Thalassospira sp. TSL5-1: one gene and its partner. Each later gene encodes a partner of the first gene's protein in a complex. Links are inferred from orthologs where the notes say so. Each region holds a gene or a part of one and is shown on either strand. Other genes may lie near its edges.

Evidence for each region.
Region 2: the proteins of tig (region 1) and rpsG are in contact, whole or in part, in a crystal structure (PDB 3GTY), measured with the Thermotoga maritima proteins. The link is inferred for Thalassospira sp. TSL5-1 from one-to-one orthologs. Residues at the interface, in WP_004081061.1 of Thermotoga maritima: Glu122, Val124, Val129, Leu130, Tyr133, Glu188, Gly259, Ile262, Tyr263, Glu266, Ser270, Glu273, Gln274, Glu277, Arg308, Gln311, Ile312, Ser315, Tyr316, Glu325, Arg329, Arg336, Leu363, Phe366, Trp367, Arg373, Leu377, Arg381, Leu384, Glu387; in WP_004081843.1 of Thermotoga maritima: Lys34, Lys52, Lys55, Glu59, Arg62, Gln63, Glu66, Asn67, Lys69, Val71, Arg95, Ala109, Lys110, Lys111, Gly112, Arg113, Pro114, Glu117, Glu121, Ile124, Ala125, Tyr127, Asn128, Asn129, Thr130, Gly131, Lys135, Asp139, Arg142, Met143.

What each region holds. Positions count from the first base shown.
Region 1 is NZ_KV880637.1:1,872,107-1,875,969, reverse strand. What follows is about bases 407-3,313. They hold tig (trigger factor), read left to right. Parts: upstream 407-1,101; coding sequence 1,102-2,526; downstream 2,527-3,313. Other genes in these bases: clpP (ATP-dependent Clp endopeptidase proteolytic subunit ClpP), read left to right, coding at 2,571-3,197; LF95_RS08885 (malonyl-CoA decarboxylase), read left to right, coding at 407-757. Outside these bases: more of LF95_RS08885, read left to right, coding at 1-406; ATP-dependent Clp protease ATP-binding subunit ClpX, read left to right, coding at 3,499-3,863. UniProt on the Bacillus subtilis protein: Involved in protein export. Acts as a chaperone by maintaining the newly synthesized protein in an open conformation. Functions as a peptidyl-prolyl cis-trans isomerase.
Region 2 is NZ_KV880646.1:11,861-15,268, reverse strand. The notes cover bases 479-3,408. They hold rpsG (30S ribosomal protein S7), read right to left. Parts: upstream 2,213-3,408; coding sequence 1,745-2,212; downstream 479-1,744. Other genes in these bases: rpoC (DNA-directed RNA polymerase subunit beta'), read right to left, coding at 2,966-3,408; rpsL (30S ribosomal protein S12), read right to left, coding at 2,225-2,596; fusA (elongation factor G), read right to left, coding at 479-1,717. Also shown: more of fusA, read right to left, coding at 1-478.

The sequences.
Region 1 (3,863 bases):
TGGCATTGCCGAAAATGTTGATGTGTTGATTGATCGTGACCTAGATGACCAAATTGCCGATCCAACACGCGCCGATACAGCAATCTTTTATTCGATTTCCAATGCACAGTCCGGTTTGGCGGGCATCAGTTTTGGCGATTTCCTGATTAAGCGTGTGGTGGCGGAACTCAAACGCGATCTGCCGAACCTGCAGCAATTTGCCACCCTGTCGCCGATACCGGGATTTCGTCGCTGGTTGACCTCTGCCATTGACCAGATTGACGCGATGGCGGCCACCGATGTTACCGACAGTCAACAAGCCGAAACATCAGAAGAAGGCGCGACAGGCACGGCTGTTATTGTGAAAACCAAACCGGACCCGCAGGTTCCCCGGCATCTGGTTGAGGACATATCCCTGTGCCGCCCGCTCGTGACCAGCGAAGAAGACGAAGACATCACGCAAGTTGAAAAGGTATGGCAGATACCGGCAGATAGCCGCACGGCATTGTTGCGGTTGGCGGCGCATTATCTTTTGAACGAGCGTCGTCCGGGCCGGGATACGGCTCTGGACCCTGTTGCGCATTTTCATCTGAGCAATGGCGCGCGCGTCGAACGGCTGAATTTTGATGCCAACAGTTCGGTTGCCGGGCAGGCACAATCCTTTGGATTAATGGTAAATTATCTGTATCAGTCGGACGAAATCGAGAAGAATCACGAAAACTATGTCGGTGGCGGTAAAATTGCAGCATCGGGCACTGTTCGCAGACTTGCGGCTTAATTCAAGGCATTAAGCCCGTTTGGTTACGGGAAAATTCAACTATTTTCGTCGCTTTGTGCTTAACTTAACAGGCGACGCTTGCATGAGTGGATTGAAGTTTGTATTAAGGCGCACCCACACCGGTTTTTCCGGTGCGGGAGGTATGCTTTTGTGCGGGCGTGGCGGAATTGGTAGACGCGCTGGATTTAGGTTCCAGTGGAGAGATCCGTGGGGGTTCGAGTCCCTTCGCCCGTACCATTGCAGATCAGAAAATAAAAAAGCTATTCGTTAAGTCATATTGACTTCTGACGTCCGGACGGCGTCGCGTAACGGACATTATTCGAACCTAAGCAAAAGAGTTATCTATGCAGGTTACAGAAACCAAAAATGAAGGCCTGGCGCGCGAATACAAGGTCGTTGTGCCGGCCGCCACGATCGAAGAACAGGTTAACGCCAAGCTGGAAGAAATCAAAGACCAGGTTCGTCTTCCGGGTTTCCGCCCTGGCAAAATCCCGACCAAACTTCTGCGCCAGCGTTATGGCAAGTCTGTTATGGGCGAAGTTCTTGAAGCTGCTGTAAATGACAGCACCAGCAAGATTCTGTCCGATAACGAACTCCGCCCGGCCGTTCAGCCGAAAATCGAAGTCACCGCCTTTGATGAAGGCAAAGACCTCGAATATGATATTTCGGTTGAAATCATTCCGGCCATCGAGCCGATGGATTTCTCGAAGCTGAACCTGACGCGCGAAGTCGTTGAACTTGACGACAGCAAAGTCACCGAAACCCTTGATCGCATCGCTGCAGCACAGGGCACCACCGAAGCCCTGAAGCGCAAGCGCAAGGCAAAATCCGGTGACGTTCTCGTCATCGATTTCCTGGGTAAAGTGGGCGGCGAAGCCTTTGAAGGCGGCAAAGCGGAAGACTACGAACTCGAACTGGGTTCGGGCACCTTTATTGCCGGTTTTGAAGATCAGTTGATCGGCGTCAATGCCGGTGATGAAACCGTTGTTAAGGTTACATTCCCGGAAAATTACGGTTCTGACGAACTGGCGGGTAAAGATGCCGAGTTCGACGTGACCGTTAAGGAAATCAAGGAAAAGAAACCCGCTGAAATTGACGATGAACTCGCCAAGAAGCTGGGTCAGGAAAGCCTTGAATCCCTGAAAGAAGCTATCCGCAAGGATTATGGTCGCGAATACGAATCGGTTGCGCGTCAGAAAATGAAGCGTGATCTGCTTGATCAGCTGGCTGACAATCACGATTTCGATCTTCCGGCATCCCTGGTTGAAAATGAGCTGACCGGCATTGTCGAGCAGATCAAACAGGCACGCGAAGCCGGCCAGGAAGATGACGAAACCAAGGGCAAGTCTGAAGAAGAACTGACCGAAGAGTTCCGTGAAATCGCGGAACGTCGTGTTCTGCTGGGTCTGTTGCTCGCCGAAGTTGGCCGCAACAACAACATCCAGATCACTCAGGAAGACATCAATAAGGTTCTCGTTGCCGAAGCCCAGAAATACCCGGGCCAGGAACAGGCTGTTATTGAATTCTATAAAAATAATCCGCAGGCCTTGCAGGCGCTTCAGGGCCCTGTATATGAAGACAAGGTGGTGGATTACATCGTCGAACTGGCGAAGGTTGAAGAAAAAACCGTTACGGTTGAAGAGCTTCTGAAACCTGAAGAAGAAGACGACGCGCCGAAGAAAGAAGCCAAGAAAAAGGCACCGGCCAAAAAAGCCGCGGCAAAAAAGCCGGCTGCCAAGAAAAAGGCTGCTGACGAAAGCGCAGAATAATCCGCCCAACAGCGGACCAAGTTGCAGCAAGGAGATTGCGGTTGATGATTGAAGAGCAGATGAACTCGCTTGTACCGATGGTGGTTGAACAGACCAGCCGCGGGGAACGGGCCTATGACATCTTTTCCCGCCTGCTCAAAGAGCGGATCGTGTTCATCAATGGCCAGGTCCATGACGGCATGTCGTCACTGATTTGCGCCCAGCTACTGCATCTCGAATCGGAAAATCCGGACAAGGATATTTCCCTATACATCAATTCACCGGGCGGGGTGGTAACATCCGGTTTGGCGATTTATGACACCATGCAATACATCCGTTGCGATGTGTCGACCGTATGTATGGGGCAGGCTGCCTCAATGGGGTCTTTGCTTTTGATGGCTGGTGCAGAAGGCAAGCGTTATAGCCTGCCCAATGCGCGGATCATGATCCACCAGCCGTCTGGCGGTTTCCAGGGGCAGGCATCGGATATCGAAATCCATGCCCGTGAAATTCTGGCTCTGCGTCATCGTCTCAACGAGATTTATGTCCAGCATACCGGACGCGATCTGAAAACCATCGAAGATGCGATGGAACGCGATAATTTCCTGACACCTGATCAGGCCAAGGAATTTGGCTTGATTGATGAGGTTGTTAGCTCGCGTCCCAAGCCTGAAGGTGACAAAAAAGACTGACGTCGCCTTCACGATGAAACAGAAAACGCCCCGGTTTTATGGCCGGGGCGTTTTTTATGGCTTGCGTGGTTTCGCCCGAAAGTCCTAGACATGTAGATTACAGGACGGTGAAACCTGATCGGAAGGAACATCCGGGGCCGGATGAACGTTTTGTGAATGGAGTGGGCTTCACTTTTGGTCTATCCGTCCTATATCAAAGACAAGGCCGCGAGCCGGAAAGCGGCGATTAATCGTTGAGATTGGTGTGCTTTCCCGGCTAACATGGCGATAACAGATAACGTCAAACATCATTGGGGTTTGTATGAGCAAATCGAATAGCGGAGACTCCAAGAACACTTTGTATTGCTCTTTCTGTGGAAAGAGCCAGCACGAGGTGCGCAAGCTCATCGCCGGGCCGACTGTCTTCATCTGCGATGAGTGTGTCGAACTGTGCATGGACATCATCCGCGAAGAGCACAAAACCCATCTTGTAAAATCCGCTGATGGGGTGCCTTCTCCGCAGGAGATTTGCAAGGTTCTCGATGATTACGTCATCGGTCAGGGCCATGCAAAGAAGGTGCTGTCTGTAGCAGTACATAACCATTACAAGCGCCTGAACCACGCCAGCAAGAACGAAGACATCGAGCTGGCAAAATCGAACATCATGCTGGTCGGTCCGACCGGTTG
Region 2 (3,408 bases), on another replicon or contig:
GGTAAGCGCCGTCGGTCAGGGTGACGGAGAAATCGGTAACCGGGAACCCTGCGATCACGCCATTCGGCAATGAACTTTCGAGCCCCTTTGCAACACCCGGAATGTATTCCTTCGGAACGTTACCGCCAACGACGGTGTCCTTGAAGGAGTATCCACTACCCGGTTCACCCGGGGTGAAGGTCAATTTGATGCGGGCGAACTGACCCGAACCACCAGACTGCTTCTTGTGGGTGTAGTCGATATCGACCTGCTGCGAGATGGTTTCGCGATAGGCAACCTGCGGCGCACCAACGTTTGCTTCGACCTTGAACTCACGTTTCATACGGTCGACGATGATGTCGAGATGCAGTTCGCCCATGCCCGAAATGATGGTCTGCCCGGATTCATGGTCGGTCTTGACGCGGAAAGACGGATCTTCCTGTGCCAGACGTGCGAGTGCCAGACCCATCTTTTCCTGGTCAGCCTTGGTTTTCGGCTCAACAGCAATTTCGATAACGGGATCCGGGAACTCCATGCGTTCCAGAATGATCGGCTTGGACGGATCGCAGAGCGTATCACCGGTGGTGGTATCTTTCATACCAACCAGTGCCACGATGTCACCCGAGCAGGCGTATTTGATTTCTTCACGGTTGTTTGAATGCATAAGCAGCATACGACCAATACGTTCTTTCTTCTCCTTAACGGAGTTCAGAACGTAGGAACCGGCATCCAGAACACCCGAGTAGATACGAATGAAGGTCAAAGAACCAACAAACGGGTCACTCATGATCTTGAATGCCAGGGCCGAGAACGGTGCGTCGTCATTCAGCGGACGTGAATCAGGCTCGTCTTCGGTACCCGGCTTGATGCCGCGAACGTCAGTGATGTCGTCCGGTGCCGGCATATAGTCGAGAACAGCATCCAGAAGCGGCTGAACGCCTTTGTTCTTGAATGCGGTCCCCAGCAGAACCGGAACCAGCTTGGAAGCGAGCGTACCCTTACGGATACAAGCCTTCAGCGTTTCTTCGGTCGGCATTTCGCCTTCCAGATACGCTTCCATCACTTCTTCGTCGAATTCGACAGCGGCTTCGATCAGAGCTTCACGATATTCATTCGCCTGGTCAACCAGGGACTCACGAACGTCGCGATATTCAAACTCGGCACCCAGGGATTCGTCTTTCCAGACGATTTCCTGGTTGCGAACCAGATCGACAACACCTTCGAATTCTGCTTCGGAACCAATCGGCAGCTGCAACACGGCCGTGTTGGCACCGAGACGTTCTTTCATCATGTCGACGCAACGGAAGAAGTCCGCGCCGGTACGGTCCATCTTGTTGACAAAGCACATCCGCGGGACGTGGTATTTGTCAGCCTGGCGCCATACGGTTTCGGTCTGCGGTTCAACGCCGGAAACTGCGTCAAACACAGCGCATGCACCGTCGAGCACGCGGAGCGAACGTTCAACTTCAATCGTGAAGTCAACGTGGCCCGGGGTGTCGATGATGTTGATGCGATGATCTTTCCAGAAGCAGGTTGTTGCAGCAGACGTAATCGTAATGCCGCGTTCCTGTTCCTGTTCCATCCAGTCCATCGTAGCGGCGCCGTCATGGACTTCGCCGATTTTGTAGGACTTGCCGGTGTAGAATAGAATTCGCTCGGTTGTCGTGGTTTTACCGGCATCAATGTGCGCCATGATGCCGATATTGCGATACCGAGAGATCGGAGTACGTTGTACCATAATCGACTCTTGATCTTTGGGTCTGGGTTACCAGCGATAATGAGCGAAAGCCTTGTTGGCTTCGGCCATACGATGGGTGTCTTCGCGTTTCTTGACGGCGGTGCCACGGTTATTGGCAGCATCCATCAATTCACCAGCGAGACGACCAATCATGGTGGTTTCGGAACGCTTGCGCGCCGCATCCACCAGCCAGCGAATGGCAAGTGCCTGACGACGTTCGGAACGAACTTCGACCGGAACCTGATAAGTCGCACCGCCAACACGACGCGAGCGAACTTCGACGTTCGGCTTCACGTTGTCCATGGCTTCATGGAACTGGGCAACGGGATCGCCGCCTTTTGCTTCCATGATGTCAAATGCACCATAAACGATCTTTTCTGCAGCCGATTTTTTACCATCGAGCATCAGACCATTCATGAATTTGGTCAGAACCTTATCGCCATATTTGGCGTCAGGAAGTACTTCGCGCTTTTCAGCAGCGTGACGACGAGACATTCAATGCGCTCCTTATTTCGGACGCTTCGCGCCGTATTTCGAACGACGCTGCTTACGGTCTTTAACACCCTGCGTATCGAGGGTACCGCGAATAATGTGATAACGAACACCCGGCAAGTCCTTTACACGGCCGCCACGGATCATGACGACGGAGTGTTCCTGCAGGTTGTGGCCTTCACCCGGAATGTAGCTGGTCACTTCGTAGCCGTTGGTCAAACGGACACGAGCAACCTTACGAAGTGCCGAGTTCGGCTTTTTCGGTGTGGTGGTGTAAACACGGGTACACACGCCACGCTTCTGCGGGCATGCTTCCAGTGCAGGCACCATATCGCGCTGAGAGCGCGGTGACCGCGACTTGCGGATCAACTGGTTAATAGTAGGCATTAACTTTCCCTTTTGCCTTAACGGACGCCACTTGGGCGTACTCTATCGACGCACGACAAGCGACCGCGTTGCTTTTGCCAAAAGACAAAAACATTGCGGACGCCCAAAAAGCAGGTTTTGACCCTGCCTCGACGGCCGTCAAAGTCGCTTGATGCGACGGAAGGGCGTTTCCACCCGGAACCATTATCGGCCCCGTCACAGAAACACCCCCCAAGATTCGGTGGGCGCATACTAGTGACGGGCCCATATCGCGTCAAGCAAAACCCTTGGAGCCATCGAGTTGGCGCTTCAAACGCCGAAACGAACCGGGGCGTCGATAAGAAATTCCCGGTTCGTCTCTGATTCTTTCATAACCTTGCGCGTAAATCCTTACTCGCCAGCCGGAAGGCTCGGGGACTCGGACCCGCCCTGCGGACCAAAGCTATCGCCGATTTCTTCCTCTTCAGCTTCGAGCTGGATCACACGATCACGTTCGGTAGCAAGTGCCCGGAAGCGATTCATCACCGCACCGGTACCTGCCGGGATCAAACGACCCACAATCACGTTTTCTTTCAGACCGATCAGAGTATCGGTTTTACCCGAGACCGCAGCTTCGGTCAGAACGCGCGTGGTTTCCTGGAACGATGCCGCCGAGATGAAGGAATGCGTCTGGAGAGAAGCCTTCGTGATCCCCTGGAGGACCGGTGAAGCTTCGGCCATATCGCCCCCTTCGCGGGCAGCTTTTTCGTTCTCGGCATCAAAGTCGACACGGTCGACAATTTCGCCAACCAGAAGTGTCGTGTCGCCCGGTTTGGTGATTTCCACTTTCTGGA